DNA from 3 places in the Mesorhizobium sp. B1-1-6 genome. Region 1 is predicted to be linked to each of the others. Evidence: predicted binding sites of a transcription regulator. Region 1 holds the regulator's gene; each other region holds the start of a gene.

The links. Region 1 encodes LexA, which represses DNA repair genes until DNA is damaged. Its sites were predicted from a motif close to TGTTCNNNNTGTGTTCNG; they were not measured.
Region 2: a site for LexA is predicted at 5,141-5,158, ahead of FJ979_RS02775 (UvrD-helicase domain-containing protein). Genes of this name have one in related genera too.
Region 3: a site for LexA is predicted at 7,111-7,128, ahead of FJ979_RS10920 (sel1 repeat family protein). Genes of this name have one in related genera too.

The regions. Positions count from the first base shown of each region.
Region 1 is NZ_VFWR01000020.1:70,489-81,052, forward strand. Features, by position in the region: gene FJ979_RS29160 (alpha/beta hydrolase) at 1-1, opposite strand, end outside; gene FJ979_RS29165 (AMP-binding protein) at 168-1,793, shown strand; gene kynA (tryptophan 2,3-dioxygenase) at 1,790-2,626, shown strand; gene kynU (kynureninase) at 2,690-3,937, opposite strand; gene FJ979_RS29180 (TetR/AcrR family transcriptional regulator C-terminal domain-containing protein) at 3,934-4,611, opposite strand; gene lexA (transcriptional repressor LexA) at 5,064-5,807, shown strand; gene FJ979_RS29190 (ComEC/Rec2 family competence protein) at 5,801-8,251, opposite strand; gene gltX (glutamate--tRNA ligase) at 8,355-9,779, shown strand; gene gltA (citrate synthase) at 9,962-10,564, shown strand, end outside.
Region 2 is NZ_VFWR01000001.1:525,782-536,345, forward strand. Features, by position in the region: gene FJ979_RS02755 (EamA family transporter) at 36-935, shown strand; gene FJ979_RS02760 (dienelactone hydrolase family protein) at 944-1,843, opposite strand; gene FJ979_RS32430 (hypothetical protein) at 2,076-2,231, shown strand; gene FJ979_RS02765 (hypothetical protein) at 2,236-2,670, shown strand; gene FJ979_RS02770 (glucose/quinate/shikimate family membrane-bound PQQ-dependent dehydrogenase) at 2,701-5,016, opposite strand; gene FJ979_RS02775 (UvrD-helicase domain-containing protein) at 5,199-7,895, shown strand; gene FJ979_RS02780 (hypothetical protein) at 8,082-8,396, opposite strand; gene FJ979_RS02785 (trimethylamine methyltransferase family protein) at 8,520-10,073, opposite strand; gene FJ979_RS02790 (FAD-dependent oxidoreductase) at 10,086-10,564, opposite strand, start outside.
Region 3 is NZ_VFWR01000004.1:362,323-372,886, forward strand. Features, by position in the region: gene FJ979_RS10885 (hypothetical protein) at 1-483, opposite strand, end outside; gene FJ979_RS10890 (electron transfer flavoprotein-ubiquinone oxidoreductase) at 704-2,383, shown strand; gene FJ979_RS10895 (DUF922 domain-containing protein) at 2,523-3,116, shown strand; gene FJ979_RS10900 (endonuclease/exonuclease/phosphatase family protein) at 3,130-4,140, opposite strand; gene FJ979_RS10905 (AMP nucleosidase) at 4,300-5,760, opposite strand; gene FJ979_RS10910 (hypothetical protein) at 5,862-6,056, opposite strand; gene FJ979_RS32495 (hypothetical protein) at 6,110-6,268, opposite strand; gene FJ979_RS10915 (DUF2147 domain-containing protein) at 6,476-6,817, opposite strand; gene FJ979_RS10920 (sel1 repeat family protein) at 7,263-7,529, shown strand; gene FJ979_RS10925 (branched-chain amino acid ABC transporter substrate-binding protein) at 7,928-9,049, shown strand; gene FJ979_RS10930 (acetyl/propionyl/methylcrotonyl-CoA carboxylase subunit alpha) at 9,203-10,564, opposite strand, start outside.

The DNA.
Region 1 (10,564 bases):
TCGGCACCCTCCCCCGGACGGCATCGTTTCAGCCGCTAGCAATGGCGATCGACAGCGGCAACGTCAATGCTCCAAGGCAAAACATTTTAGGCTTGAAACAAATTTCGACTGGTGCGATCCTGTGCCTTGTTCAGCGATGGGCGTGAGGCAGACAGGGGCAGCCGAAAATGCTTGGGCCATCAGCGCATATCGACACGTTCACGCGCGATAACCTGCCGCCGCCGGATCAATGGCCGGACTTCCTGCTCGACGGCTTCGACTATCCCGAACGGCTCAATGCCGGCGTCGAACTGACCGACAGGCTGGTCGAGAAAGGGTTGGGCGACCACACCGCGCTGATCGGCAACGGCCGCCGCCGTACCTACAAGGAATTATCCGACTGGACGAACAGGCTGGCGCATGCGCTGGTCGAGAATTACGGCGTCAAGCCAGGCAACCGGGTACTGATCCGGTCGGCCAACAACCCCGCAATGGTGGCCTGCTGGCTGGCCGCCACCAAGGTCGGCGCCGTCGTGGTCAACACGATGCCGATGCTGCGCGCCGGCGAACTCGCCAAGATCGTCGACAAGGCCGAAATCACGACAGCGCTGTGCGACACCAGGCTGATGGACGAGATGACCGCCTGCGCCAAGGACAGCGCGTTCCTCAAGCAGGTCATCGGTTTCGACGGCACCGCCAACCATGACGCCGAGCTCGATCGCGCCGCCCTCGACAAGCCCGTGACGTTTACCGCGGTGCAGACCGGGCGTGACGACGTCGCCCTGCTCGGCTTCACCTCAGGCACGACAGGCGTGCCGAAGGCGACGATGCATTTTCACCGCGACCTCCTGATCATCGCCGACGCCTACGCCCGCGAGATACTGCAGGTGACGCCCGACGACATCTTCGTCGGCTCGCCGCCGCTGGCCTTCACCTTCGGCCTTGGCGGGCTCGCCATCTTTCCGCTGCGTTTCGGCGCCGCGGCGACGCTGCTGGAACAGGCCACGCCACCCAACATGGTCCACATCATCGAAACCTACAAAGCGACGATCTCCTTCACCGCGCCCACCGCCTATCGCGCAATGCTCAAGGCCATGGACGAAGGGGCCGATTTATCGTCGCTGCGCGTCGCCGTTTCGGCCGGCGAGACCTTGCCCGCGCCGGTCTTCGAGGAATGGACTGAGAAAACCGGAAAGCCGATCCTTGACGGCATCGGCGCCACGGAAATGCTGCATATTTTCATCTCCAACCGCTTCGATGACATGAAGCCTGCCTCCACCGGCAAGGCCGTTGGCGGCTATCAGGCGCGCGTCGTCGACGACGAAATGCGCGAAGTGCCGCGCGGCACCGCGGGCAGGCTCGCGGTGCGGGGACCGACCGGCTGCCGCTACATGGCCGATGCCAGGCAGAGCGACTATGTCCGCGACGGGTGGAACCTCACCGGCGACACGTTCTGGCAGGACGAGGACGGTTTCTTCCACTTCGCCGCGCGCTCCGACGACATGATTGTCAGTGCCGGCTACAACATCGCCGGCCCTGAGGTCGAAGCGGCGCTGCTGGCGCATGCCGATGTCGCCGAATGCGCGGTGGTCGGCGCCGAGGATGCCGAGCGCGGCCAGATCGTCGAGGCTCATGTGGTGCTCGTGCAAGGCGTGGCGCCAGACGCAATGACCGTCAAGCGTCTGCAGGATCACGTCAAGGCCACGATCGCGCCCTACAAATATCCGCGCTCGGTAAAATTCATCGCCGCTTTGCCCAAGACGCAGACCGGCAAGATCCAGCGCTTCCGGCTGCGTGCGGAGAAGATCAATTGAGCAAGCCCTACGACCCGTCCGCCGAGGGCGCGGAAATGTCGTTCAAGGAGCGCATGTCCTACAGCGACTATCTGCATCTGGAAAAGGTGCTCGAGGCGCAGGAGCCGCTTTCGTCAGCCCATGACGAGATGCTGTTCATCATCCAGCACCAGACATCGGAACTCTGGATGAAGCTCGCGCTGCACGAAATCGGCGCCGCAATCCGCTCCATCCGCGCCGACCGTCTCGAACCGAGCTTCAAGATGCTTTCGCGCGTCGCCCGCATCTTCGAGCAGCTCAACAATGCCTGGGACGTGCTGCGCACGATGACGCCCAGCGAATACACCGAGTTCCGCGACGCGCTTGGCCAGTCCTCGGGCTTCCAGTCGTGGCAGTACCGCGCCATCGAGTTCATGGCCGGCAACCGCAATCTCGCAATGCTCGGACCGCACAAGCACCGGCCGGACCTCAGCGAGAAACTGGAGGCGATCCTGGCGCAACCGTCGCTCTACGACGAGGCGCTGCTGCTGCTCGCCCGTAACGGCTTCGACATCGGTGCCGACGCAAGGCGTACGGACTGGCGCGAAACGCGGACCGAGAACGAAGAGGTCCTTGTCGCCTGGCAGATCATCTACCGCGACCCGCAGCGCTACTGGATGTTCTACGAACTCGCCGAGAAGCTGGTCGATTTCGAGGATTATTTCCGCCGTTGGCGCTTCAACCACGTCACCACGGTCGAGCGCATCATCGGTATGAAGCGCGGCACCGGCGGCACATCGGGCGCGTCCTACCTGAAGAAGATGCTGGAGGTGGAGTTGTTCCCGGAGCTGTGGAAGGTCCGCACCCGGCTCTGACGTAGCTTTGCCGACTGCATATCGTTATCCCGAACCCACTGCGCTTTTCTGAGCGACAGGCTCTTAAGTCACCGCCGCCTTGACGGCGAAACGCGCCTCCTGCCACGCGTCCGTGCGCAAAATGTCTTCCAGCACCTCGACAGCCTGCCAGACATCGACATAGCCGACATAAAGCGGCGTAAAGCCGAAGCGAATCGTGGATGGCGCGCGGAAATCGCCGATCACGCCGCGCTCGATCAAGGCCCGCATCACCTGATAGCCATGCGGGTGGAGGAACGAAACCTGGCTGCCGCGCTCATTGCCATCCCGCGGGCTTTCGAGTTCGAGGCCGTAGGCGCCGCATTTTGCCTCGACCAGTTGGATGAACAGATCGGTCAACGCCATGCTCTTCCTGCGCACCTCTGCCATGTCGACGTCGTTCCAGACATCGAGCGCCCCTTTGAGCGCGCGCATCGACAGCACAGGCTGCGTGCCGCAGAGAAACCGGCGGATGCCTGTGCCGGCAGCAAAACCCTGTTCGAAGGCGAATGGCCGCGCATGGCCCCACCAGCCGCTGAGCGGCTGGCGGACATCGCCATGGTGGCGCTCGGCCGCGTAGATGAAGGCCGGGGCACCCGGGCCGCCATTGAGATATTTGTAGGTGCAGCCAACGGCGAAATCGGCATTCGAACGGTCGAGCTCGACGGGCAAGGCGCCGGCGGTATGGCAGAGATCCCAGACAATCAGCGCGCCGGCATCATGTGCCGTCCGCGTCAGCGCGGCCATGTCGCGTAACTGCCCGGATTTGTAGTTGACGTGGTTGACCAGGATGACCGCGACCCGCTCGTCGATCAGTTCTTCTATGGTCGGCGCATCGACACCCTCGAGCCGCAGCACCGTGCCCGGCCGCGTCGAGGCAACGCCTTCGGCCATATAGAGATCGGTCGGAAAGCTGTCCCCCTCGGCGACGATGACTGACCTGTCCGGCCGCATCCCGAGTGCCGCATGCAGCACCTTGTAGATGTTGATCGAGGTGGTATCGCAGACCACCGTCTGGCCGGCGGCGGCCCCGATCAGGCGCCCGAGTTGGTCGCCGAGTTCGACCGGCATGTCGAACCAGCCGGCGGTGTTCCAGGCGCGGATGAGATCCTGCGCCCACTCCTGCGTGGCGGCCTTCTGCAGCTCGCCGAACACGGCGGGCGAAGCGGCGCCCAGCGAATTGCCGTCGAGATAGATCACCCCCTGGGGCAAGGTGAAGCGGTCACGCATGGCACGCAGCGGATCCGCGGTGTCCATTGCCTCGATCGCTGCGAGATCGGGAATTTTGCTCATGGTCGCGATGTTCCTCGGTGAGAAGAGCGCCCTGGAAACGGGCCGGCTGTTTTGCCGCCCGGGCAAGGGCTGGCCGCATAGAGGCGCAAGAACAGGGTGAACGCCCGGTTCGATCTTTGCTCGATTTCCGCCCGAGGCAGTTCCTCGAGCACCCCAACGATCCGGCGAACCTGGAGATCGCCGATCAAAAGACTGATGTAGATGTCGGCGGCTTCGGCAGGATCGTCACAGGCGATCGGGCCGGCCCGACTTGCGGTTCGAAGCAGGTCGCCAACAAGCGGCATTATGGTATTGCGGCCGAATTGCGCGATCGATTGGCCAAGCGTGCCTGTATCGTTGACGTCGCCGGCCGCGGCGCGATTGAGCGCCACCGCCTTGTCGCCCGTCACGAGGGTCAGCAGGACTGGCCCGAGCAAGTTCAGGGTTTCGAGAGGATCGCGCGCCTGGTGAAGGGCGTCCTCCAGCAGCTTCCTTGCCTCTCCCGCATTGGCTTCGATCAAGGATCGAAACAGGGTCTGCTTGTTGCCGTACCAGTTGTAGAGGGTTTCGTTCGAGGCCGATGCCCGCTTGGCGATAGCAAGCAGGGAGGCGCTCTTGTAGCCGGTTTCCCGGAGCACCGCATAGGCGGCCTCCTCTATCCGTTCGCGTCGCGCGGCCTGCTTCGGCGTGGTCATTGGTGTTCCTCTTCGAAAACCGTACATTATTATACGGTTTCGTCAAGCGAACGAACGAACGCAGCCCGTCGCGACCAGTGGTGGTGTCTGGCCGTTTTCCGGCGGAAGTTGGCATTTTGGTTTCGTTTCGTTCACGAGCCGCAGGGGTTTCTAATCCGCCCAAACGCACCCCGCACCTGCCGGTCACCCAGCTTGCAGGCTTGTGCCAAGAGTGGAGACCGGTCGGGCCACAGGCCATTAACCAAAATAGTTTCAAAGGGCCCGGGAGCGCATTGACGACGGACCGCGCTGGCAGGATGCTGGCTGCGGGAGGGCATTTCGTTTCCGTCGCCTTAACAAATTCATTAAACTTTAAATGGTTGCGGAACACAACTGGAACAGATAGTGTTTGTTCTGGGTTTGTTTTCTGATTCTGGTTCCAGACCCTTCGTGCAATGCCTTTGGGGGCCGCCATGCTCACGCGCAAGCAACATGAACTCTTGATGTTCATCCATGAACGGCTGAAGGAAAGCGGCATTCCGCCGTCCTTCGACGAGATGAAGGAAGCGCTGGACCTCGCCTCCAAGTCGGGAATTCATCGGCTGATCACGGCGTTGGAGGAGCGCGGCTTCATTCGCCGCCTGCCCAACCGGGCGCGCGCGCTGGAGGTGCTGCGCCTGCCGGACTCGATCGCGCCGGGTCTTAACGCGGCAAAGAAGTTCTCCCCGAGCGTCATCCAGGGCAGCCTCGGACAGGGCAGCAGCCCTAGCCGGCAGATCAAGCCGGCGACGTCTTCGCGTCTGCCCGCTGCCGGCAATGACGACGACGCGGTTTCAGCGGTGTCGATCCCGGTCATGGGTCGCATCGCAGCGGGTGTGCCGATCGACGCCATCCAGCATCAGACGCATTCCATTTCAGTGCCGCCTGACATGATCATGGGCGGCGAACACTATGCGCTGGAGGTCAAGGGCGATTCGATGATCGAGGCCGGCATTTTCGACGGCGACACGGTCATCATCCGCAATGCCGACACCGCAAGTCCCGGCGAGATCATCGTGGCCCTGGTGGACGAGGAGGAAGCAACGCTGAAGCGCTTCCGCCGAAAGGGTGCTTCGATTGCGCTCGAGGCTGCCAATCCGGCCTATGAAACACGTATTTTCGGACCGGACAGGGTCAAGGTGCAAGGCAAGCTGGTCGGCCTGATCAGGCGCTACTGAGCGGGGTCGGCGGTGGGCTTTTCGGGTTTACGGTAAGGCGGCAGTCCCCTTGCCTCGCGTGAGAATTTCCGCTGTTCGTGCCAGGGCCGATATGGCCTGTCGACGGCAAAGCTGACCCGTGCCGGTGCCGTCGCCGATTGCTGGTCGAAGAAGACGGCGGCACTTCCCTTGCGAGCGAGCTGCCGCTTGGTGATGACGAGAACCAGCGGATTGTGGCAGGGATCGTAGCCCGCGGGGTCGTTGATGACGATCAGATCCGCATAGGAGCAGGCCCTCCAGGCGTCCTTGCGATCCTCCACCTGCGCGATGATCGCCCCCGAGGTATGCCGGGCCATGCACAGGCCCGTGAAGCAATAGAAAGGCGCTCCCGCCGGAAGTTGCGCGGGATCGAAGATGTCGAACTGTCGGTCTCCGCTGTCGAACAGTTCCGGCGCAACGATGGTTTCGGACTTCAGCGCGCGTTTCCAGTTATCGACGGTGAATTCGTTCGGGCGCGCCCGGTTGATCGCGAGCTCGCCGCCGCCGATCGGCAACGCCACCAGGCGGGCATCCTCCGAAATCAGCACGTCCGGCGTGCGCGTGTCCGAGACGGTCAACAGGCCGGCGAGCGCGAAGGGAAGTGCCGTCAGCCGCAGCCATGTCGTGGCCATCGTCGCGATGACCAGGGCGATCGCCACCAGAAGGACGGATTGCTGCGAAATCAACCCGACCGCGTCGACCGGCGAGCGTTGCGAGATCCATCCTGATATGGCGATCATCGCGGTCAGTCCCTTGCCCATCAGATAAAGGGATGGTCCATCGAACCCGAACGGCATCAGCAGCGCGCTGGCAACCGCAAGGAACATCACGACCGAAACGATCGGCATGACGGCAAGATTGGCGAACAGACTGAGCGGCGACACGCGCTGGAAATGCCAGATGGCGAAAAGCGCCGTGGCGCTTCCCGCGATAATCGAGGTCATCGCCAGCCCACCTGTCGCCAGCAGCAATTTTCGCGTCAGGAGGCCAGGCAAGGTCCGTTGCGGCGGCGGGGTCCGCGCTTTGTCGGCTTTGCGATCCGACCAGCCGGCATAGGCGCCGACCAGGGCCGCGGTGGCGGCGAACGACATCTGGAAGCTCGGCCCTACCACCTCGTGCGGCGACACCACGATGACGGCGATCGCCGAAATAGCCAGATTGCGCATGGTGAGTGCCGCCCGATCGAACAGAACGGCGATCAGCATCACCGCCAGCATGATGAAGCTGCGTTCGGCGGCGACAACGACGCCCGAAATGACGAGATAGGCGGCGATCGAGAAAAGTGCCGCCGCGGCCGCGTATTTCTTGACCGGCCGGCGGGAGGAAAAATTCGGAAACAGCGCGAAGCCGCCACGCAGCAGACCCATGACGGTGCCGGCGACCAGCGCCATGTGCAGCCCGGAAATTGAGATGATGTGGTAGATGCCGGTGCGTCGCATCGCTTCGTTGATCTCGTCGGGAATCCCGGCGCGCACACCCACGATCAGCGCCGCGGCGATCTCGCCCTCGGCACCGCCGATGCTGCCCCTGATATGGTCGGCAATGCTTTCGCGAGCACTCTCGATGGCGGCTGAAAGGGCGGCCCACAGCGGCCTGTCATCGGCTGAGACGATTTTGGGGTTGCCGAGAAAGAAGCCGCTGGCCCCTATGCCGGCGAAGTAGCTGTCGAAGGAAAAGTCGTAGCTGTCCGGCCGCACCGGTCCGGTCGGCGGCAACAGCCTGGCATAGCCGGTCACGAGCGAACCGGCCGTCACTTCAGCCGGCACCTTGCGTGCCGAAAGGCGAACGCGCTCCGGCGCGTAGAGTAGTTTCGGCCGCGCGGTCGATGTCACATCGATGGTCAGCCGGATGCGCCCGGTCTCCATCTGGTCGACCGAAACGACGCGGCCGGTGATTTGCGTGGAGATTTCCGAGCCCAGCATCCGCGTTCCCGCTCGCCACGTCTCGACTTTGCCGGCGAGCATGCCGAGCGCGCACAACAGCGCCGCCATGAAGCACAGATGCGTTTTCGGCCATGAGCGTGAAACGAGCGCGCACAGCGACATCAGGATCGCGACCGCGACAGGCTTGGCAAAGCCCGGCTCCGCCGCCAACGAAAAATACGCAATCGATCCGCACGCCAGGAACACCGGCACGAGCAGGAAGGCTACGCCCCGATCGAGTTCGAGCTCGGACGCTCTGGCCACGCCGTTGCGCAGACGAGGCCACGAGGCACGGCCGAACTCACGGCGCAGGCGCTCGGCCGCGCCGGCTGCGGGGACGCCGGGCGGCGTGGAAACATCCGCCGGCGGCGACTTGCCCGGCTGCTGTAGGGGCGACAACGCCAGCGGCAATGAGGCGGGCGCGGGCATGGCAAAAAGGGAGCGTTCGCTGACGCCGGCAACGACGTCCTCGCCTTCCTCCGCGCCCCTGCCCGCTACAGCCATCGGGTCTGCCCCTTGCGCCCTCGACACCCTATGCTACATGAACGCGCGACGCGCGAAAGTGCGTGTGATCCGCACCCCGCTCCAGACGTTTCCCGAGAGTTGTATGTCCGACAAGGTTGTCACCCGTTTTGCCCCCTCGCCCACCGGCTACCTGCACATCGGCGGCGCGCGTACGGCGCTCTTCAACTGGCTCTACGCCAAGCACACCGGCGGTACGATGCTGCTGCGCATCGAGGACACCGACCGCGAGCGCTCCACCGATGCGGCGACAGCAGCCATTCTCGAAGGACTGACTTGGCTCGGCCTCACCTGGGACGGCGACGCCGTCTCGCAGTTCGAGCGCGCGCCGCGCCATCGCGAGGTGGCCGAGGAGCTGGTGCGCATGGGCAAGGCTTACTACAGCTACGAGACCCCTGCCGAGCTTGAGGCAATGCGCGACGCGGCGCGGGCCAAGGGCCTGCCGCCGCGCTATGACGGAAGCTGGCGTGACCGCGACCCTTCGCAGGCGCCTCCTGGCGTCAAGGGCGCGATCCGCATCAAGGCGCCGACCAAAGGCGAGACGGTGGTGCATGACCGTGTCCAGGGCGACGTGCGCTTTCCCAACAAGGATCTGGACGACTTCATCATCCTGCGCTCGGACGGCAATCCGACCTACATGCATGCCGTCGTCGTTGACGACCACGACATGGGCGTCACCCACATCATCCGTGGCGACGACCACCTGACCAATGCCGCCCGCCAGACCGTGATCTACAACGCCATGGGCTGGGATGTGCCTTCAATGTCGCACATACCGCTGATCCACGGCGCCGACGGCGCCAAGCTGTCGAAGCGGCACGGCGCGCTGGGCGTGGAGGCCTACCGCGCCATGGGCTACCTGCCCGAAGCGCTGCTGAACTATCTGGCTCGGCTCGGCTGGAGCCACGGCGACGATGAGATCATGTCGATCCAGGACATGATCGCATGGTTCGACATCGGCGATGTGAACAAGGGCGCCGCCCGCTTCGATTTCGCCAAGCTGGAGGCGCTGAACGGCGTCCATATGCGCCGCATGGGCGATGCCGAGCTGTTCGATATCTTCATTGCCACCTTGCCCTATCTCGAGGGCGGCCCGGCGATGGCCGCACGCCTCGACGACAAGAACAGGGCGCAGTTGCTGGCAGCGCTGCCGGGCCTGAAGGAGCGCGCCAAGACGCTGGTCGAACTTGTCGACGGCGCCGCCTTCCTGTTAGCCGCGCGGCCACTGCCGATCGACGAAAAGGCAGCCCTGCTGCTCAATGACGAGGCGCGCAAGATTTTGCGTGGCGCTCGCGACGCCCTCGAGGCGGTTTCAGGCGACTGGACGGCGGCCTCGACTGAAGCCGCGATCCGGGACTATGCGACGGCCGGCGGCCACAAGCTCGGCGCCGTCGCCCAGCCCTTGCGCGCCGCCTTGACCGGCAAGAGCACCTCGCCCGGCGTGTTCGACGTTCTCGCCGTGCTTGGTCGCGAGGAGAGCCTGGCGCGCATCGCGGATCAAATCGATTAGGAGCAATCTGGCCCAAGAAGATTGGCATTGAAAGGCGCGTTTCGCAGTGCAACATTGAGCCTTGGCCCAATCTGGCACGCACTTCCTAAAATGCGGTCGCGAATACGCGCATTCGGTGACTTCGACGTGTCGCTTTGCAGAATTTGCCTTTGCCGGCATGAGGAAACAAGAAGGAGTTTGCAATGACCGAAGCTGCGACAAGACGGGAACTGGGCGGCAAGACCCAGGAAGCCACGGCAAAGCTGGAATTCGCCGGCAAGACGCACGAATTCAAGGTGCGAAGTGGTTCGGTCGGGCCTGACGTCATCGACATCGCCACGCTGTACAGCACCACCGGCGCCTTTACCTACGATCCCGGCTTCACTTCGACGGCAAGCTGCGAGTCCGAGATCACGTTCATCGATGGCGACGCCGGCATTCTCCTGCATCGCGGATATCCGATCGATCAGTTGGCCGAACATGGCGACTTCCTCGAAGTCTGCTATCTCCTGCTCTACGGCGAACTGCCGACCAAGGCGCAGAAGGACGATTTCGACTACCGCGTGACGCGCCACACCATGGTGCATGAGCAGATGTCGCGCTTCTTCACCGGCTTCCGCCGCGACGCGCATCCGATGGCGGTGATGTGCGGCGTGGTCGGCGCGCTGTCGGCCTTCTATCACGACTCCACCGACATCTCGGATCCTTACCAGCGCATGGTGGCGTCGATGCGGTTGATCGCCAAGATGCCGACGATCGCGGCCATGGCCTACAAATACCATATTGGCCAGCCCTTCATTTACCCG
Region 2 (10,564 bases), on a different contig from region 1:
TATCAGACGGAAAAAATACCTGCGATACTGATCCGATGAACGATCGGACGCAAGTCCAAACCACGCCCGCAGGTGCGGCCTTCACCAGCCTGGCGACATCGCTGCCGCCGCATGTGTGGTTCTGCGTCAGCGCCGTGTTCCACTATCTCGGCCCTGCCGTCGCCGTGCTTTTGTTTGCGCAGATCGGCGTGCTGGGCATGGCCTGGCTGCGCATCGCCACCGCCGCGTTGATTTTCGCGCCGCTGACGCGTCCGTGGCGAACCTTCGCCCAGGCCGATTGGTCGACACGGCTGCTGCTGCTCGCCTTCGGCGCCTGTCTGGCAGTGATGAACTGCTCCTTCTATCTGGCGCTCGACCGCCTGCCGATTTCGCTGGTGGCCGCGATCGAATTCGTCGGCACCATCGGCGTCGCGCTGGTCGGTCTCCGAAGCGCGCGCAATCTCGCTGCCCTTGCCGTCGCCGTGGCCGGCACCTTGCTGCTGATCGACGTCAAATGGTCCAGCGATCCCATCGGCCTGTTCTGGGCCTTCCTCAACGGCGCGCTGTTTGTGGGCTATATCGTGCTTGGCCACCGCGTCGCCGCTTCAGGCGCCGGCGGCGGCATTGCCGGGCTCGGCGCCGCCATGGCCGTGGCCTTCCTGGTCGTGCTGCCGATCGGCCTCACCGACGCGTTGCCCGCCTTTTTCTCCGCGCCGCTGCTGCTGGCGGCCATCGGCGTCGGCATCTGCTCCTCGGTCATCCCCTATATCTGCGACCAGCTCGCCATGGCGCGGCTGCCGCGGTCGAGCTTCGCGCTGATGCTGTCGCTGCTGCCGGTCACCGCGACGCTGATCGGCATCCTCGTGCTGCGCCAGATCCCCGGCATCAGCGACTGCATCGGTATTGCGCTGGTGGTGGCCGGCGTCGCCTTGCATAGGCCTGCGAGCACGCAGTAGATCCTCCGCTAAGCCAGTTTCTCCTTCAGGAAGGCGACGGTCCGGCCCCAGGCGAGATCAGCCGCCTTCTTGTCATAGCGCGCTGCCGAAGTGTCATTGTTGAAGGCGTGATTGGCGCCTTCATAGACATAGACCGTGTATTCGACATGCGCGGCATCGAGTTCCTTCTTGAAGGCGTCGATGCCGGCATTGGTCCGTTCGTCCAATCCGGCATAGTGCAGCAGCAGCGCCGCCTTTATCTTGGAAACGTCCGCGGCCTTCGGCTGCATGCCGTAATAGGCGACACTTGCCGCCAGATCAGGCGCGTTGACGGCGAGCATGTTGGCCGTGCCGCCGCCCCAGCAGAAACCGACGACACCGACCTTGCCGTTGCCGTCCTTGTCGGCCTTGAGGAAAGCCACCGTCGCGACGCCATTGGCGACGGTCTGCGCCGGATCCAGCTTGGTGAACATGTCGCGCGCCTTGTCCTCGTCGGCGGGCGTGCCGCCGAGCGGCGACAGGAAATCCGGAGCGAGCGTCACGAACCCCTCCAGTGCCACGCGCCGGGCGACGTCGCGTATATGCGGGTTGAGCCCCCTGTTTTCGTGGATGACGATGACGGTGCCGAGCTTGCCCGCCTGGTCCGCCGGCTTGACCAGATAGCCCTTCATCTCGCCGCCGGCGCCGGGATAGGTGATGTCCTGGCCTTTCACGCGGGGATCGTTCTCGGCGACGATGGCCGCCTGGGCGGAATTCGCCGCCAGCATCGGTGCGATCGCCGCGGCCGCCGCCCCTGACCCGGCAAGCCGGGTCAGCTGCTCCATGAAGCGGCGGCGATCGAGTGTCAGATGCGTGTATTCGTCATAGGCGTCGATCATCGCCTGGGTGATCCCAGGCTTTGCGGGTCTCGTGGCGGCTGCTTTGGTCATGGCGCATTCCTCGGCTTCAGGCTTCAACACCGGAGCTACATAGGGGCGCGGCTGGCCCGGTCCAGCCTGGATGAGCGCAGCGGCAAGCATCGGCCGCAGCCGGCAATGTCGGCGCCCACATCACATTTTGGTCATCGCCATGAATCCTGCAGGCACCTGCCACAACAATAAGGGAAACTGCGTGCTACCGATGCGCCGTGCCATCCCGTCTCGACCAGAAGGAGCGCCGCCGATGACCATGCCGATCCTCACCAGCGCGTTCGTCCTTGCCCTGGCCTCTGCTCAGGCATTACGCTTCAGGCTTGCGGACGCAGGCAGGCGGTCGATGATCGAGCTTCGCATCGGCCGGGACCACTGCACGGACCCGAAATTCCCAAATTTGAGGTGAGACCATGAACGTCCAGGATATTGTCAACACCGTCTCGCAAAAGGCGGGCCTCGACCAGGCAACTACCGAGAAAGTCGTCGGCACCATCTTCTCGGTGCTGGAGCACGAGGCGGAAGACACCAACGTTTCGGGTTTCTTCGCCAAGATTCCCGGCGCCGACGATCTCGCCCGCCAATATGACGTCATGGCCGCCGGCGCGGCCGGCGGTGGCGGCCTGCTGTCGTCACTGCAAGGCGCGCTGGGCGGTGTTCTCGGCGAAAAGGCCGGCGCACTGATCAACGGCGTCGCCGCGCTCAAGGCCTCCGGCCTCGATATGGCGCAGATCAGGCAGGCCGGCGCCGCGCTGATCCAACAGGCCGAAGCCGCCGCCGGGCCTGACCTCACCAATGAAGTGCTCGGCTCGGTGCCAAGCCTGAAGAGCCATCTCGGAATCAGCTAGGGCGCGATCCTGCGGGACCGAACCCGTTCCTTACTTCGGCAGTGCGTATGCCATTACATAATCGCCGGGCTTGGTGCCGACCGAGCCATGGCCGCCGGCGACGATGACCACGAACTGGCGCCCGTCAGCCACCGTGTAGGTCATCGGCGTCGATTGCCCGCCGGCTGGCAGGCGCGCCTGCCAGAGCTGCCTGCCTGAGGTCAGGTCGTAGGCGCGCAGGTAGTCGTCGACCGCGGCGCCGAGGAAAGCCACCCCGCCGGCGGTGATCATCGGCCCGCCAATGCCGGGCACGCCGACCTTCAGCGGCAAAGGCAGCGGCGTCATGTCATAGACCGTGCCGTTCCTGTGCTTGTAGACGATCTGTCCGGTCCTGAGGTCGGCTCCGGCGACATAGCCCCATGGCGGCGCCTGGCACGGAATGCCGAGCGGCGACAGGAACGGTCCCATCACCACCGCATAAGGAGCGCCGTCATTTCGGTTCAGCCCCTGCTCGCTGCCCTTGGCGTCGCCTGGCGGCGGCACGTCCGCGCGGGGCACAAGCCTGGAGGTGAAGGCGAGATAGGTCGGCATGCCGAACAGCACCTGCCGGACCGGATCGACCGCCACGCCGCCCCAGTTGAAGACGCCGAAATTGCCGGGATAGACCAGCGTGCCCTGCAGCGATGGCGGCGTGTAGCGGCCCTCATAGCGCAGCCTGTGCAACGCAATCCGGCACGCCAGCTGGTCGAACATGGTGATGCCCCACATGTCGGCATCGGTCAGCGGCGGCGGATTGAAGGAAAGGTCCGACACCGGCTGCGTGGGCGATGTGTGGTCGCCTTCGATGGCGCCGCCGGGCGCCGGCACTTCCTTGACCGGGATGACCGGCTCGCCGGTGCGCCGGTCGAGCACGTAGAGGTCGCCCTGCTTGGTCGGCCCGACCAGCGCCGGCACGACCGTTCCGTCGGTCTTGGTGATGTCGACAAGGCTCGGCTGCGCCGGCACATCCATGTCCCAAAGGTCATGATGCACGGTCTGGCGCACCCATTTCAATTGCCCCGTATTGAGGTCGAGCGCGGTGATCGAGGAGGAGAATTTCTCGACGTTGGCGCTGCGGCCGGCGCCGAGCTGGTCCGGCGTCTGGTTGCCGAGCGGTATGTAGAGCAGGCCGAGCTTTTCGTCGGCACTCGGCGTCGACCACATGTTGGGCGAATTGGCGGTGTAGGTCTGGCCTGCCGCCAGCGGCGTGGTCTGGTCGGGATTGCCGGAATCCCAGTTCCAGATCAGCGCGCCCGTGGAGGCATCGAAGGCGCGGATGACGCCGGACGGCTCCTGCGTGGAATAATTGTCGTTGACCGCGCCGCCGACGATGATCTTGCCGCCTGATATCAGCGGCGCCGAGGTCGAATAGTAATAGCCGGACTTGGGATAAGGCATGCCGGTCAGAAGGTTCAGCGTGCCGCCTTCGGCAAAGGACGGACAGACCTGACCGTTGGCGGCGTCGAGCGCGATCAGCCGCGCGTCCGAAGTCGGCAGGTAGACACGCGCGGCGCAAGGCTGCCCGGCACCGATCTTGGCGTCGGCGTAGTAGGAGACGCCGCGGCAGGTCTGGTGCTGGCGGTCCTTGTCGAGCTTGACCTGGGGATCGTAGCGCCACTTCTCCTTGCCCGTGGCGGCGTCGATGGCGATGGCGAAATTGTGCGGCGTGCAGATGTAGAGCGTATCGGCGATCTTCAGCGGCGTCACCTGGTAGGTGGTCTCGCCGACATCGTCGGGACCTTTCACGTCGCCGGTGCGATAAGTCCAGGCCGGCTGCAGGTTGGCGACGTTCTCCGGCGTGATCTGGTCGAGCGGCGAATAGCGCTGGCCATAGGGCGTACGGCCGTAGAAGTGCCATTCGCCGGCAGGTATGTCGCCGCCTAGATCGGCCGCCGGGGTCACCTTGTCGGTGTCGAGATTGCCGGCAATATCCTTGGGATCGGTCGTCATTGAATAGCCGGCGACCGCCAGCGACGCCAAAACGGCGAGAATGAGCGGCGCGCGGCCATCGGGACCAACAAGGCCCCGCCTCGCCCACGGCGTCAGCAGCCACAACGCGACGAGCACGATGATGCCGCCGCGCGGCCCGAGTTCCCACCAGTCGAAGCCGATTTCCCAGACCGCCCAGGCAAGCGTGCCCAGCACGATCGCGGCGTAGAGCCAGAGCGCGGTGGATCTGCGCCGGTAGAGCAGCCATGCTGCGATGAGGAAGGCGATGCCTGATATGATGTAGTACCAGCTGCCTCCCAGTGAAGCCAACCAGATGCCGCCGGCGCCAAGCGCGAGGCCGATGAGGAGGAGAATGAGGGAGGTGATGGTGACAGCCAAGATGATACTCCTTCGACTGTTGCGCGCCTCGAGGCGGCCGTGGGCAACAGGATCCCCTCCCTGCCCTTTGCGCAGCTTTCCCTCACCCGCCCTGCCTGTCAAGCAGGCCGGAAACAATCAGGAGTGGAACAAAACGTAGACAGTTCTGGTCTTTCTCCACCGAATCACTACATTCGGGGGCGATGTCCGGCTTTTCCGAAGACATGCCCTTTTTCGATGAACCCGATGCGCGGCCCACCGCCCCGTCGGGCATCGCCGCGCGCGCCATGGCTGCCCGCGGCGGCCACAACAACGCGCCCGACTATCTCAAGGGGTTGAACCCCGAGCAGCGGCTGGCGGTGGAAACCACCGAAGGTCCCGTTCTGGTGCTGGCCGGCGCCGGCACCGGCAAGACGCGCGTCTTGACCACCCGCATCGCCCACATCCTGGCGACCGGAAAAGCCTTTCCCTCGCAGATCCTAGCCGTGACCTTCACCAACAAGGCCGCGCGCGAGATGAAGCAGCGCATAGGTATCCTGATCGGCGAAGGCAATGTCGAGGGCATGCCCTGGCTCGGCACCTTCCACTCGATCGGCGTCAAGCTCTTGCGCAGGCACGCCGAGCTTGCCGGGCTGAAATCCGACTTCACCATTCTCGACACCGACGACGTCGTGCGGCTGATCAAGCAATTGATCCAGGCCGAGGGCCTCGACGACAAGCGCTGGCCGGCCAAGCAGTTCGCGCAGATGATCGACGGCTGGAAGAACAAGGGGCAAGGCCCGGACGACATTGCCGAGGGCGATGCGCGTAGTTTCGCCAACGGCAAGGGCCGCGAGCTCTACAAGGCCTATCAGGAGCGCCTGCAGACGCTGAACGCCTGCGATTTCGGCGATCTGCTCTGCCACCCTATCCGCATCTTCCGCGCCAATCCGGACGTGCTGAAGGAGTATCACAAGCGGTTCAGATACATCCTGGTCGACGAGTACCAGGACACCAACACCGCGCAATACATGTGGCTGCGACTCCTGGCACAGCGGCCAAATAGCGGGCGTAGCGCGACGTCTACGGATTTGCATTCGGCCGAAGGCCGCAAGCCCGACCGGGCGTCCGAGCCTTCGCGAGGCCCCTCCCGCGACACCGAAGGCGCGCAGAAAAGAGGGGTCGGGCCCGCGCCGGCAGGCGCGGAACAGCCCGTGAGCGAAAACAAAGTAAACATCTGCTGCGTCGGCGACGACGACCAGTCGATCTATGGCTGGCGCGGCGCGGAGGTCGACAACATCCTGCGCTTCGACAAGGATTTTCCCGGCGCCACCATCATCCGGCTGGAGCGCAATTATCGTTCCACCGCGCATATCCTCGGCGCCGCTTCGCACCTCATCGCCCACAATGAAGGCCGCTTCGGCAAGACGCTGTTCACCGATCGCGACGATCCCGAGGACGGCAAGGTCAACGTCCACGCCGCCTGGGATTCCGAGGAGGAAGCGCGCGCTGTCGGCGAGACCATCGAGGCTTATCAGCGCCAGAAGCACAATCTCAACGACATGGCGATCCTGGTGCGGGCGTCCTTCCAGATGCGCGAGTTCGAGGACCGCTTCGTCACGCTCGGTCTCAACTACCGCGTCATTGGCGGCCCGCGCTTCTATGAGCGCATGGAGATCCGCGACGCGCTTGCCTTCTTCCGCGTCGTCGCGCAAGGCGCCGACGATCTCGCCTTCGAGCGCATCGTCAATGTGCCCAAGCGCGGCCTCGGCGAAACCACCATCCGCCAGATCCACGACACGGCCCGCGCGCTGCGCGTACCGATGTTGGAAGCCGCCGCCAAGCTCGCCGAGAGCGATGAATTGAAGCCCAAACCGCGCGCCGCATTGCGCGAGGTCGCGGCCAATTTCGAACGCTGGCAGAAGGCGCTGGAAACCACGCCGCACACCGAACTGGCCGAGACCATCCTGGAAGAGAGCGGCTACACCGACATGTGGAAGAACGACCGTTCGGTCGAAGCGCCCGGCCGGCTGGAGAACCTCAAGGAGCTGATCCGCTCCATGGAGGAGTATGAATCGCTGCGCTCCTTCCTCGAACATGTCGCTCTGGTCATGGACGCCGAGCAGAACGCCGAACTCGACGCCGTCAACATCATGACGCTGCATTCGGCCAAAGGCCTCGAATTCGAGACCGTTTTTCTCCCGGGCTGGGAGGAAGGCCTGTTCCCGCACCAGCGCGCGCTGGACGAAGGCGGCCGTTCCGGCCTGGAGGAGGAGCGCCGGCTGGCCTATGTCGGCGTCACCCGTGCCAAGAAGAACCTGCACATCTGGTTCGTCTCCAACCGCCGCATCCACGGCCTGTGGCAATCGACGATTCCCTCCCGCTTCCTCGATGAACTGCCTGAAACCCATGTCGAAGTCGCCGAAAGCGGCAACTCCTATGGCGGCTACGGCAATTCCTATGGCGGCGGCTCGTTCGCTTCCGGCCGGGGCGGCCAGGGGGCAGGAAGACAGAACCCCTATGGCGCCTCGCGCTTCGACAATGTCGGCGCCGAAAAATCCGGCGCCTTCTCCAACAGCTACGCCACGCCGGGCTGGCAGCGGGCGCAGCAGAACCGCACCGAAGCGACCGATCGCAACTGGGGCTCGCGCTCCGGCCACCAGGTCGAGCGCATCGGCTATGGCGAGACCGACAGCGGCTACGGCGCCGGCCGCACGAGCATCAAGGGCCGCACCATCGATGGCGAGTTGGTCGCCAAATCCGTCGCCGACACGCCGTCCCCCTTCAACGTCGGCGACCGCGTCTTCCACCAGAAATTCGGCAACGGCAACATCGCGGCCATCGAAGGCAACAAGCTGACCATCGACTTCGACAAGGCCGGCCAGAAACGCGTGCTGGATGGGTTTGTCGCGGCTGTGTGAGAAAAAATGGACACTCACTCGCGTAAGGAGCTGGTCAAAAATCCTGAGGTTTTCTTGTGAAAATCGAAGTAGATTTTGACCCTAATTATATTTGCGATTTCACAGCCAAAATTGATTGGAATGAATTCCAATAGCGTGGACGTCCGAAGTGAACGGAACTTTCGGTAGTCACCCGGGCCGGACCGCTCAATCCACCTTCTTCTCGCCCGCCTCGCCGGCCTTGACGATATCTCCCGTAGTGAACAGGATTTCCTTCAGTTCCGCGCGCCAGTCCTGCTTCTGACGCAGCAGGAATTCGAGGTCCATGCCGAAATGCTTGAACTCCTCGCCTTGCGCGTTCTTCATGATGGCGCGGGCCTGCGGGTCCTTCTCCACCGACATGCGCTGTTCATACCAGGAGATCGCTTCCGCTTCCTCGATCAGCGAGGTGATCATGCGGGCGAAGGTTCGCACCTCCTGCGACAATTCTTCGGGCGGTTCGTGGTACTGGTCGAAACCCATGTGGTCGTCCTCCCTCAATGGCTCGCAATGCGAGCAGGCACCGGCCGTGCCATGAATGCATGAGAGGTGCAGCAGGTTCCGGATCGCACCCACAATTCAGGACGATGAGAGGAATAAGCTATCTCACGAGACCGGCGCCGCCCCGCCCTGTTCGGTGCGGCGCGCGATGAATTCATCGAGCACAGCCGACGTGGCAATGGCCGTCGCCGGCGGCTCGAAATCGGCGAGGATGCGCTTCCAGATACCGGTGGCGCGTTCGGTTGCGGTCTTGGAACCGGCCTGCGTCCAGTTGCCGAAATTCGACCAGTCGGCCACCAGCGGCTCGTAGAAAGCGGTGCGGTAGCGCGCCATGGTGTGACCTGCCGAGAAGAAATGGCCGCCGGGCTGCACTTCGGCGATCGCCTCGAAGCCGATGGCATCGTCGTCGCCGGGCGTGGCGGCGCACAGTTCAGCCACCGTCTGCAACGCCTCGATGTCGGTGACCAGCTTTTCGAAGGAAACGCTCAGCCCCCCCTCCAGCCAGCCGGCGGCATGGATGCACACGGTGGCGCCTGCCAGCACCGAGCCCCACAGCGCAAACTGCGTCTCATGCGCCGCCTGCGCATCGGAGATGTTGGCCGCGCTGCCGCCGCCCGAACGCCACGGCAGGCCGGTGAAGCGCGCCAGTTGGCCGGCTCCGAGCGTCGCCTTGATATGCTCCGGCGTGCCGAAGGCCGGCGCGCCCGATTTCATGTCGACATTGGAGGAGAAGGAGCCGTAGACGACAGGAGCGCCCGGCCGCACGATCTGCGCCAGCGTCAACCCGGCCAGCGCCTCGGCATGCTGCAGCGTCAGCGCGCCGGCCACCGTGATCGGGGCCATCGCACCCGCCAGGCAGAAGGGCGTGATGATCAGGACCTGGCCCGCCCTGGCGAAGTCGATGATGCCTTGCGCCATCGGGATGTCGAGCTGGCGCGGCGAATTGGTGTTGATGACGGTGTAGCAATGGGCGCCCGAGCGGAACTCGTCCTCGGACAGCCCGCGCGCCAACCTGATCATGTCGAAACTATCGTCGACCTGCGGGGTGCCGCGCGCGAAGATGAAGGGAAGCTTGTCCGACAGGGTCAGTTGCGCCCGGTTGACGGCGTAGTGGCGAAAACGGTTGTCGATGTCCTGCGGCTCGACGCAAGGTCCCAGCATGTGCAGCACGTCGAAATGCTGCACCAGCTTGATGAACTCCTCGAAGGCCGCCAGTGTGCCTGGTCGGCGGCCGCGTTCGAGGTCAGTGACGTTCGGCGCGCCGCACCCTGCCAGGAAGGTCATCGACCCGAGTTCCAGCGTCAGATCGCGGGAGCGGTCACCGGCATGGGTCTGGATCGATTTTGGCGCCGAGGCCAGTGCGGCCGCCACGATGTCGCGGCCGATCCGCACCATGTCGGTTTCGGGGTCGATCAGAGCGCCGGCGCGAGCGAGCAGGTCGCGCGCCTGCGGCAGCAGAACCTTGATGCCCAGCTCTTCCAGCACGCGCAGCGCCGTGTCGTGGATCGAAGCGACGTGGTCGTCCGAAAAGATTGGCTGCGGCAGGAATGGGTTCTTCAGAGAGCGGTAATTGGGCCGGCGGCTGCTCTCGCTGCCGGCCTCGCCGATGCGTCCTCGCCGGCGCTCGCGCCTGCCTTCGCGTGCCGCGTCATCGATCATCCGGAAACCTCCTCATTGCCGCATCGCCTTGCCCAAGGGATCGTAGGGCGAAGCCGGAATGACACGCGCCGGCCGCTCGGTGCCGACAATGTGCACGCAAAGCGCCGTTCCTTCCTCGGCAAAATCGTCATCCACCAACGCCAGCGCGACGCTCTTGCCGATCGTGTAGCCAAAGCCGCCGGAGGTGACGAAGCCGACGCGCCGAGCGCCGTGCCAGACCGGCTCGAAGCCGCTGGCGTCCGCGTCGATGGCATCGACTTCCAGCGTCACGATCCGTCGTGCAACACCGGCCTTGCGTTCCTTCAGCGCCGCCTCGCGGCCAATGAAATCGCCCTTGTCGAAAGCAATGAAGCGGTCGAGCCCTGTCTGGCCGGGCGTGTAGCCTTGCGTGAATTCACGCGACCAGATGCCGAAGCTCTTTTCCAGCCGAAGCGCGTTGAGTGCGTAATAGCCAATCTCGGCGAGGCCGAGATCCTCGCCGGCGGCAAGCA
Region 3 (10,564 bases), on a different contig from region 1:
ATTGCTCGACCAGATATTGTCAGGCGTCTTGTTGCGCTGGTCGAACGAAAGCCCGTCGCCGAAGACGCTCGGCTGATTCAGGACCTCCTGAAGCTCGAACTGGAATTCGATCCAGGCCTGGCCGCTGTTGTTGAGCACGTCCAAGCGCAAATACATGATGCCGTTGGCGAACTCGCCCGCCTTGCCGAACGCCTGGATCGGCTTGGTTGCACGGATGGTCAACGTCACCGGCGTCGCTGAATTCAGCTCTTCGGTGATGACGAGCGGATCGTCCTTGGTGCCGGTGCCGGAAGCGCCGGTGATTTCGAACCCGCCAAGCTCGTCGGAGAAGGAGTAGGCACCGGTGGCCCAGACCTTCACCTCGTCTGCAAAGGCATGGACCGGCGCCAGCAGGGGGAGGGCCGAAAGGAACGCCCGGCAGGCCCTGCCGGGCGTCGATGGGAAGCGCGTTGATGAGAAGCCGGCTGGCCCAGGAATGCGCATGGTGCGAAGTATGGCCGATAAGCAAGCCGTCGAACAATTAAAAACGTACGCGTTGCGGGCAGGCCGGCGCAAAACGGGTGTCCTTCGGCACGATGCGCGACTTTTTGGCCAAATCCGCGTTGTCACAGACGCGCCGGTTTCCTGTCGCGACTTGATGCGCTATGCAGCGCATGAGCCAGCAAGATACGCGCAATAGCGACAAGCCAGTGCGGAGGGGTTGATGAGCGATATCGAACGCGAAAGCATGGAATTCGACGTGGTGATCGTCGGTGCGGGCCCGGCCGGCCTCGCCGCCGCCATCCGCCTGAAGCAAGTCAATCCCGAGCTTTCCGTGGTCGTGCTGGAAAAGGGCGGTGAGGTTGGCGCCCACATCTTGTCAGGAGCCGTCGTCGATCCAATCGGCATCGACCGGTTGCTGCCGGGCTGGCGCGACGAACAAGACCATCCATTCAAAACGCCGGTCACGGCGGACCATTTCCTGGTGCTTGGCCCCGCCGGCTCTTTCCGCCTGCCCAACATGATGATGCCGCCTCTGATGAACAATCACGGCAACTACATCGTCTCGCTTGGCAATGTCTGCCGCTGGCTGGCCGCCAAGGCCGAGGCGCTCGGCGTGGAAATCTATCCGGGGTTCGCCGCGGCCGGCCTGCTCTATAACGAGGAAGGCGCCGTCACCGGTGTTGTCACCGGCGACATGGGCGTCGAAAAGGATGGCACACACGGCCCGGGTTTCGCGCCGGGCATGGCGCTGATGGGCAAATATGTGCTGATCGGAGAGGGCGCGCGCGGCTCGCTCGCCAAGCAGTTGATCGCCAGGTTCAGGCTTTCCGAGGGCCGCGAGCCGGGCAAATACGGCATCGGCCTCAAGGAACTGTGGCAGGTCAAGCCGGAGAAGCACAGGCCGGGTCTCGTCCAGCACTCCTTCGGCTGGCCGCTCGATCTCAAGACCGGCGGCGGCTCTTTCCTCTATCATCTGGACGACAATCAGGTGGCGGTGGGCTTCGTCGTCCACCTCAATTACAAGAACCCCTGGCTGTCGCCGTTCGAGGAGTTCCAGCGCTTCAAGACCCACCCGGCGATCAGCGGTACTTTCGAGGGCGCCAGGCGGTTGGGCTATGGCGCGCGCGCGATTACCGAAGGCGGTTGGCAGTCGGTGCCGAAACTGTGCTTCCCGGGTGGCGCGTTGATGGGCTGCGCCGCCGGGCTCGTAAACGTCCCGCGCATCAAGGGCTCGCACAATGCCGTGTTGTCGGGAATGCTGGCGGCCGAGCATGTCGCCGAGGCAATCGCCGCCGGCCGCGCCAATGACGAGCTCTCCGCTTACGAAGCCGCGTGGCGGGCGACAGACATCGGCAAGGATCTGAAGAAGGTGCGCAACCTCAAGCCGCTGTGGTCGCGCTTCGGCACCATCGCCGGCGTCGCAATCGGCGGCCTGGACATGTGGCTGAACACTTTGTTCGGCTTCTCGCCCTTCGGCACGCTGAAGCATGGCAAGGCCGACTACGCCACGCTAGAGCCCGCCGCGAAGCACAAGAAAATAAACTATCCCAAGGCCGATGGCGTGCTGACCTTCGACCGCTTGTCCTCGGTGTTCCTGTCCAACACCAACCACGAGGAAAACGAGCCGGTGCATCTGCTGGTGGCGGACATGGAGCTGCAGAAGCGTTCCGAGCATGACGTCTTTGCCGGACCTTCGACGCGCTACTGCCCTGCAGGCGTCTACGAATGGGTCGACAAGGACGGCAATGCCGCTGCCGATCCGGCGGCCAAGGACGTGCGCTTCGTCATCAACGCGCAGAACTGCGTCCACTGCAAGACCTGCGACATCAAGGATCCGAACCAGAATATCGACTGGGTGCCGCCGCAAGGTGGCGAAGGCCCGGTCTATCAGAACATGTGAGCCGTGCCGGGCCAAGCCGTCACGAAGAACATGCGAGCAGCGGCGGACTTGTCTGTCGCCGTCGACCGCCTGCCTCGATCAAGCCCGTTGAAGCCTTCCGCCGAGTGTGGTCTGCTCGGCTCCGACAAAGGAGGCGGACATGCGCCTGACCAGCCCCACGATGCTCGCCATGGTCTTCATGCTGCTTTGCGCATCAGCCGCGTCGGCGGGCACAAAGCTCACCGTTCACATCCGCACCTACGATGTCGCTGGAAATACCGGAGCCGCCCTTGTCGAGGCGATGGACCGGCTGGGACCCAAGCACGGCTATATGACGCGCGCCATCGCCGAAACCGGTTACGCCGTGCATTGGGATCTCGATATTGTCCGGAAGGATGGTGCCTGCCATCTGCGGCAGGCCAACGGGACGCTCAACCTGACCTACACTTTCCCGCGGCTCTCGTCGGCAAGCCCTGTCCTGCGCGAACGTTGGGACCGTTTCATGATCGGCGTTCGCAAGCACGAGCAGACGCATGGCGGTATCGCGAGGCGTATGATGCGGGCCACCGAGGCCGCGCTTGCCGGCCTGCGGCGCCCGGACAACTGGTTCTGCACCGGCACGCATCTCGAGGCGCGGCGCCGGATCAAGGCCATCTATGTCGAATACGAAGCCAGGCAGAACGCTTTCGATGCGCGCGAGCATCGCGGCGGCGGGCCTGTCGAGCACCTTGTCGAAGCGTTGACCAAACCCTGAGAATGCCGAAGCATCAACCGCGCGGATTGTTTTCAAGGTCGCTCGCCGCGAGCGCGCTCTCATGCTCGTCATGGGGCAGCCTGTCGTCGGGGCGAAGCGAGAACTCCACGAGTACGGGAAGATGGTCGGAGCCGGTATCTTCCAGTCGCGTTGACGACAGAATGGTCACGCCGCCCTTGCTGAACGCCTGGTCGATCGGGAGGCCTGCATAGCGGCGCAGGAAGTCGGGCAGCTTCCGGTGAATCCAGGTCGACCCGGCCGACGGCATGACCGTCAGTCCGCCGAGAGCGGCGACGCGCCGCACCGCGGCGCTCCATGGCACCGCGTTGCAATCGCCGGCCATGATGGCGGTTTGGCCGAGCGATGAAAGCTGCTCCGAGAGTTCGCCGATCTGCCAATACTGTTCCCGCGGCCACGGCCAGCTGAGATGGATGGCGGCGACGTCGGCGCTCCTGCCGCCGAAATCGATGGTCGCAACGGCCATTGCGCCCCGGCGCTCGCAATGTGGCGCGGTGCCGGCGAGAAAGGGCCGCCGCGAGAGCAGCGCGACGCCGAATACGCCGTTGGGATAGGGACAGAGGATCCGGTATGGATAGGCGCTGGCGATGTAGCCAAGCTCCGTCGCCCACATCGCCGACACCTCGTCCAGGGTGATGACGTCGGGATTGGTCCGGCCGATCAGTGACAGCACTTTTTTCGGCGTCGGGTTGTCGTAGCGCAGATTCATCTGCAGCAGGCTGTAGACTACCTGGTCGGTGGGTTTGGCGACCGCCTGAACCGGCCACGGCCGGGGCAAGGCGGTCGAAGCGGTGGCAAGAGCGGCCACGGCAAAAACCAGGGCCGCGGCCGCTTGCAGGCGAAACGATGTCGCCAGCAGCGGCAGCGCGCAAAGCGCCATCAGCACGGCGAGGTGAATGCGGAAATGCGAAAAGGAATCGAGCGCCGGGTGCAACGCGCCTAAGAAGCCGGCCACCAGCGCGACCGAGAGCGTCATCATCACGATGAATACCAGTGAAGCCGCCATGTCTCGACTGCGTTTCATCGGATCAGATCTGCATGAGTTGCCTGCGATGGTCCCCGCCCGGTTATCGGCAAAAATGCGGCTCAATCAAGATAGCGAATTGCCGGCAAGATGGCGAATCGCCGGCAAGACGGCGAATGGCTCTGGCGGCGCGCAGATCGGCTACTGGAAGGCCGTTTCCGAAAAACTTCTGAGCTTGCGCGAATGCAGCCGCTCCATCGGCATTTCCGAAAGCTTTTCCATCGCCCTGATGCCGATGGTGAGGTGCTGCGCCACCTGCCGCTTGTAGAATTCGGTCGCCATGCCGGGCAGCTTCAGTTCGCCATGCAGCGGCTTGTCGGAGACACACAAGAGCGTGCCGTAAGGCACGCGGAAGCGGAAGCCATTGGCCGCGATCGTTGCCGATTCCATGTCAAGTGCGATCGCCCTCGACTGCGAAAGCCGCTGCACCGGTCCGCGCTGGTCGCGCAGTTCCCAGTTGCGGTTGTCAATGGTGGCGACAGTGCCGGTGCGCATGATGCGCTTGAGATCGTACCCCGACAGGCCGGTGACTTCGGCCACCGCTTCCTGCAATGCCACCTGGATTTCGGCCAGCGGCGGGATCGGCACCCAGACTGGCAGGTCGTCGTCCAGCACGTGATCCTCGCGCACATAGGCATGCGCCAGCACATAATCGCCCAGCGCCTGCGTATTGCGCAGGCCCGCGCAGTGGCCGAGCATCACCCAAGCATGAGGCCTTAGCACAGCGATATGATCGGTGATCGTCTTGGCGTTGGAGGGTCCGACACCGATATTGACCATGGTGATCCCGCCATGGTTCGGCTTCTTCAAGTGGTAGGCCGGCATCTGCGGCAGGCGCTGCGGCGCCACCCCTTCGCTCGGGGCGCTCTGCCCGGCTTTGGTGACCACGTTGCCCGGTTCGATGAATTCGGCATATCCGCCGCCGCCATCCTCCATCAGGTCACGGGCGCGCGCCACGAACTCGTCGATATAGAACTGATAGTTGGTGAACAGCACGAAATTCTGGAAATGCTGCGGCGTGGTCGCGGTATAGTGCGACAGGCGGTGGAGCGAATAGTCGATCCGCTGCGCGGTGAAGGGCGCCAGCGGCCTTGGTTCTCCGAACGCCACTTCGAACGTGCCGTTGGCGATCTGGTCGTCTGTACCGTCGAGATCTGGCACGTCGAACAGGTCTCGGATAGGCCGCTGGATACGCTCGGCCGCGGTTCCGTCGACATGGGTGCCTTCGAGAAAGGCGAAATGCAGCGGGATCGGCGTTGTCGATTCCGAGACCGTGACCGCGACCCCGTGGTTGCGCATGATCAGACGCAATTGCTCGACCAGATAGCTTTCGAACAGGCTCGGCTGGGTGATGGTGGTGGAAAAATGCCCCGGCGTCGGCATGTGGCCATAGGCTTGGCGCGAATCGATCTGGGTGAACGAGTTGGTCGTGACGCCGATCTCCGGGTAGAAGGCGCGGTAGCGCTTGCTGCTGTCGCCGCCGGCGGCAAGCGCCGCGAAGGAGTCGCGCAGGAACTTGGTGTTGCGGTCATAAAGGGCTTGCAACGCCGCGACGGCCTTTTCTGCGGTGTCGAAGCTTTGCCGGCCAAAAGGCTCGGGCATGACGACAGATTCGATGGCTTGGGGATAGATTCGCTTTTCCATGGCTCAATATAGAGATTTGGAAAGGCGGTTGGGAGGGGTGTCCCGATCGAAGGCGCAATTTATCCGCGCTGCAGGCTGACCAGCAGCACGAAACCGACGCCCGACTTCTTCAGTGCTGGCGCGTCGATCGTGGAACCGGCATCGGCACGCATCATCGGTACGGCCAGGACCGGCGCGGCAAGAAACGCCAGGATGAGCGCCGCCCGCGGCAGAAGCCGAACGGTTTTGAAGAGGTTGGCGGCGATGCGGTTCATGGTCTTTGCTTTTCTTTCGAGGTCTTGGTTTGGTCAGGTCTTTGGTTTCTGTCTCAGGGGCGAAGGGTGGTCGGGCAGGCGAGGCGGCAGGTTCTGGAACTGGCCTCGTCCCAGGAACGGGCCGGACGGCCCGCTTCGGCGACGAGGATGGCGAAGAACATTCCAAACAGGCTCACCAGCAGGCAGACGATGGTGAAGCGGCGGGCGAGCATTGGTCGTGTCTCCTTCAATACGCAGGAGAATGCCCGGGCACGACTGAACCGGCTCTGATGCCGGCGTTCATCTGCCGTTCAAATCGGTTGATGGATTTTGAGGCGGCGCTGGCCATAAGGAGCATGGCTGCCGGCACAGCATGCCAGGATCATGAAACGAAAACGGGGCCTGCCGGCCCCGTTTTCATGTCGCAAGGATGGGGTCGATCAGAGCTTGTGCCAGGTCTGGCTCTTGCAGATCAGCCCGCCGAGCACGCAACCGCTCATTTTCAGCGAGGTGCCCGATAGTGTCGCCTTGCCGGAGTAGGTCTTGTCGTTTGCCGGGTCGGTTATGTTGCCGGTGTATTTGTTGTCGCCGGACGCCTTGAGCGAACCGATGGTCTTGCCGGCATATTTGCCAGACTTCAGCGTGATGGAAAATGAACCCGAGCCCCCGATGGCCGCGGTATCGCCGGCCTGCGTCTTCCAGTTTCCCTCGATCGGATCGGCCCAGGCCAGACCGGTCAGGATCAAAGTGGCCGCCAGGGCCAGGCTTGCTTTTCGAAACATCTTTCCTCCCTTGGATACCGGCAGGAGGCTACGCCTCGCCGGTCTGCCGCTTACGCAAACGTAAGCTAATCCAGCTCCCTGCAAAACAAAAGCGGTGCCGCAGCGGAAGCTTTGGCAATTCAGATGCGCCGACGGAAGCAATGTCGGCAGGGAAATGAATGCATGCATGCGCGGCGTTTGTTTCGCGTGGTTAGCAGAGTGTTGATTCCGCCCGCGAAAATTGTCGTCAAATTTGGCGCTATCCGGCTGAATCGCTGGCTTTGTATCCTTAACGAATTTCCACGTTTACCTATTGTTTTAGCTTTGTTTTCCTCAAATTAAGCACGCCATTTAACGACGGATTCAAGCCTGAGCGGCATTCTCGAAAGCATCGAAAGAGCAGCCCGGGCAGACAAACGGAGGCAGCTCTCGGGAGCCAGACAGGGCCGGAAGAGAGGATTGAAAAATGGCACGTTTTGAAATGCTTGAAGCAGGCTTCGGCGCCATGGGGGCAACTGCCCAGGCCGACATTCTTTTCGAACTGGGGATGATGTATGCGACGGGCCGCGATTGCGAGACCGATGTCGTCGCCGCCCACAAATGGTTCAACATCGCCGCGATCAAGGGTTCGGCCCGCGCTGCGGAATTGCGTTCGGAACTGTCGGCTGCGATGTCGAAGGTCGAGATCGCCAAGGCGCTGCGCGAAGCCCGCGAATGGATGACGATGCACTGAATTTAGAGATAAGGCAGGGCGGCCTTCTGGTCCGCCAGGCAAGGACAAGGCCGCGGTAAGACGGCCACGTGACAAAACCAAGAACGCGGCACGCCCGACAGGGCCAGCGGCGCGGCGGTCATGATCCGGTTTCGGAAAGATCAGGGCCAGCAGGAAGACAGGGAAGGCGAGTTGGGTTCGAGTGCGGGGGCGCTTGAGAAACAGCTCGACAGGCAAAGCCGCGACCGGCCGGAACAAGGCCGGCGCGGCTTTTGCCTTTTTGCTCCAGAGATGCTCCGCAGGCCTAATCGAGCGCCGCCAATGCGCCTAGACAGGCCACACGAAGGATGAAATTGTCCGGCCTCTCTGGAAGAAGCGTGGCCGGGGCGGCCGCGCGTGAGTGGAGGAGTCATACCGCAATGAAAAAATTAAGTATTTTGAACGCGGCCATTTTCGGCCTGATGATGAGCGCGCCGGTCGCCTATGCCGACGACATCACCTTTTCGGTGGTCGGTCCGATGACCGGACAGCTCGCCACCATTGGCGATCAGTTCAAGCAGGGCGCGCAGGCTGCCGCCGACGCGATCAATGCTGCCGGCGGTGTCGACGGTCGCCAGATCAAGCTCGATATCGAGGATGACCAGTGCGACCCGAAGCAGGCGGTTTCGGTCGCCAACCGTATCGTCGCCAATGGCGTCAAGTTCATCGACGGCCACGCTTGCTCGGGTTCGAGCATTCCGGCTTCCGCCGTCTATGCCGAAGCCGGTGCCCTGATGATGAGCCCGGCCTCCTCGAACCCGGTGCTGACCGACGCCGCAGCGAAGGCCGGCTGGCCGACGATCATGCGCCTCTATACGCGTGACGATGCGCAGGGTGCCTTCATCGGCCCCTGGATCGCGAAGAAGTATGCCGGCAAGAACGTCGTCATCCTGCATGACAAGAGTGCCTACGGTCAGGGCGTTGCCGATGCGGTCAAGGCCACGATGAATGCCGGCGGCCTGAAGGAAGTGGACTATGAAGGCATCAATGCCGGCGAAAAGGACTATTCGGCGCTCGTCACCAAGCTCAAGGACCTCAAGGCCGACGTTGTCTATTTCGGCGGTTACCACCCGGAGGCTGGCCTGATCCTGCGCCAGTCGGCGGAACAGGGCATCAAGTTCCAGCTGATCATGCCGGATTCGATAGCCTCGCCGGAATTCTGGCAGGTTGCCGGCCCGGCCGGCGAAGGGACCATGTTCGTCTTCCCGTCGGATCCTCAGGCAAAGCCGGAAGCCAAGGCAGCCGTCGAGAAGATCAAAGCCGGCGGTTTCGTGCCGGAAGGCTTCACGCTATTCTCCTACGCCACGATCCAGGCCTTTGCGGAAGGCATCAAGCGTGCCGGCAGCGATGATCCGGCCAAGGTCGCCGAGGCGCTGAAGAACGGGCAGCCAATCAGCACGGTTGTCGGCAATGTCACCTTCGACGAGAAGGGCGACCTCAAGAACGCCAGCTACGACATCAACCAGTGGCACGACGGCAAGTATGCGCCGATCCAGCCGTAATCGCTGCCTATATCGATGAAATGGCCGGGCTCGTCCCGGCCATTTCATTTCTGCCTGTGTGTCTTGCCATGGACATATAACGGCGGTCGACATTCTACGGCGCCTCTCTCTGTCCGGCAGGACAGGGACGCTTGGCATCCGGCAGCGAGGCTGTCAGCCTTGCATATCCTCGAACCGCACCAGCACAGTGCCGTCGGTAACCTGCGCGCCCTCGGTGGCGATCTCGGCGATCACGCCATCATGCGGCGCGGCGATGGTGTGCTCCATCTTCATCGCCTCGAGAATAAGCAGCGGTTGCCCCTTCATCACCGTATCGCCCTTTGTCGCCCGCACAAGCTTGACCAGTCCCGGCATCGGCGCGCGCAAACTGCCTGACGCCGCCGCCGCATCATCGCCTCTGGCCAACGGGTCCGGCACCGCGAACGTATAGCCGGCCGCGCCTTCGAATATCGTGATGTGGCCTGGCCAGCGGGCGAGGCGAGGAACGGCGCGAAGGTCATGCGAATTGGCGCTGTCATAGGGTGCATGGAGCGTCACCTGGGAACGCCGGTCTGGTCGTACCGAAACCCTTGCCAGAATATCGTCCTCGCCAAACTTCAGCCGGATCTGTCGTGCCATGCCATGGAAATGCGTGTAGCCGGCAAGTGACGACCATGGATCATCCGATGCCGGCAGCGCGCCCGCCCCGGAGGCCGCTATGGCCGCGGCCGCGACCGTTTCGCCGCTCGGCGGCGCAATCTCGGTCAGCGCCTGCTGGTGGCGGCCTATCAGGCCGGTATCGACGTCGCCCGCCGAAAAGTCCGGATCGGTCACCAGCGCGGCGAGGAAGGCGGTATTGACGATCGAACCGGCGACTTCGGTTCGCGCAAGCGCCGCGCCGAGTGCCTCCAGCGCAGCCGGCCTGTCCCCGCCATGCACCACCAGCTTGGCGATCATCGGATCATAATAGGGAGAAATGGCGTCGCCGGCCCGCACCCCGGTTTCGACACGCATGGCGGCCCCTTGGGGAACCATGTCGGGAAATTTCAGATGATGCAGCGTGCCGGTCGCAGGCAGAAACTCCCTTGCGGCATCCTCGGCATAGAGGCGCGCCTCGAAGGCGTGGCCGGCTAGCTTTATCTCGCCTTGCGTTTTCGGCAGCTTCTCGCCGGATGCGACCCGCAACTGCCATTCTACCAGATCAGTGCCGGTGACCATCTCGGTGACCGGGTGCTCGACCTGCAACCTCGTGTTCATCTCCATGAACCAGAAGCGGTCAGGCGTCAGGCCTTGCGAGGCATCGACGATGAATTCGATGGTGCCGGCACCGCAGTAGCTGATCGCCTTGGCGGCCTTCACCGCCGCCTCGGTCATCGCCTTGCGTAACGCCTCCGTCATGCCGGGGGCGGGGGCTTCCTCGATAACCTTCTGATGGCGTCGCTGCACCGAGCAGTCGCGTTCGAACAGATGGACGGCATTGCCGAAATTGTCGCCGAAAACCTGCACCTCGATGTGGCGCGGTTTGTCGATATATTT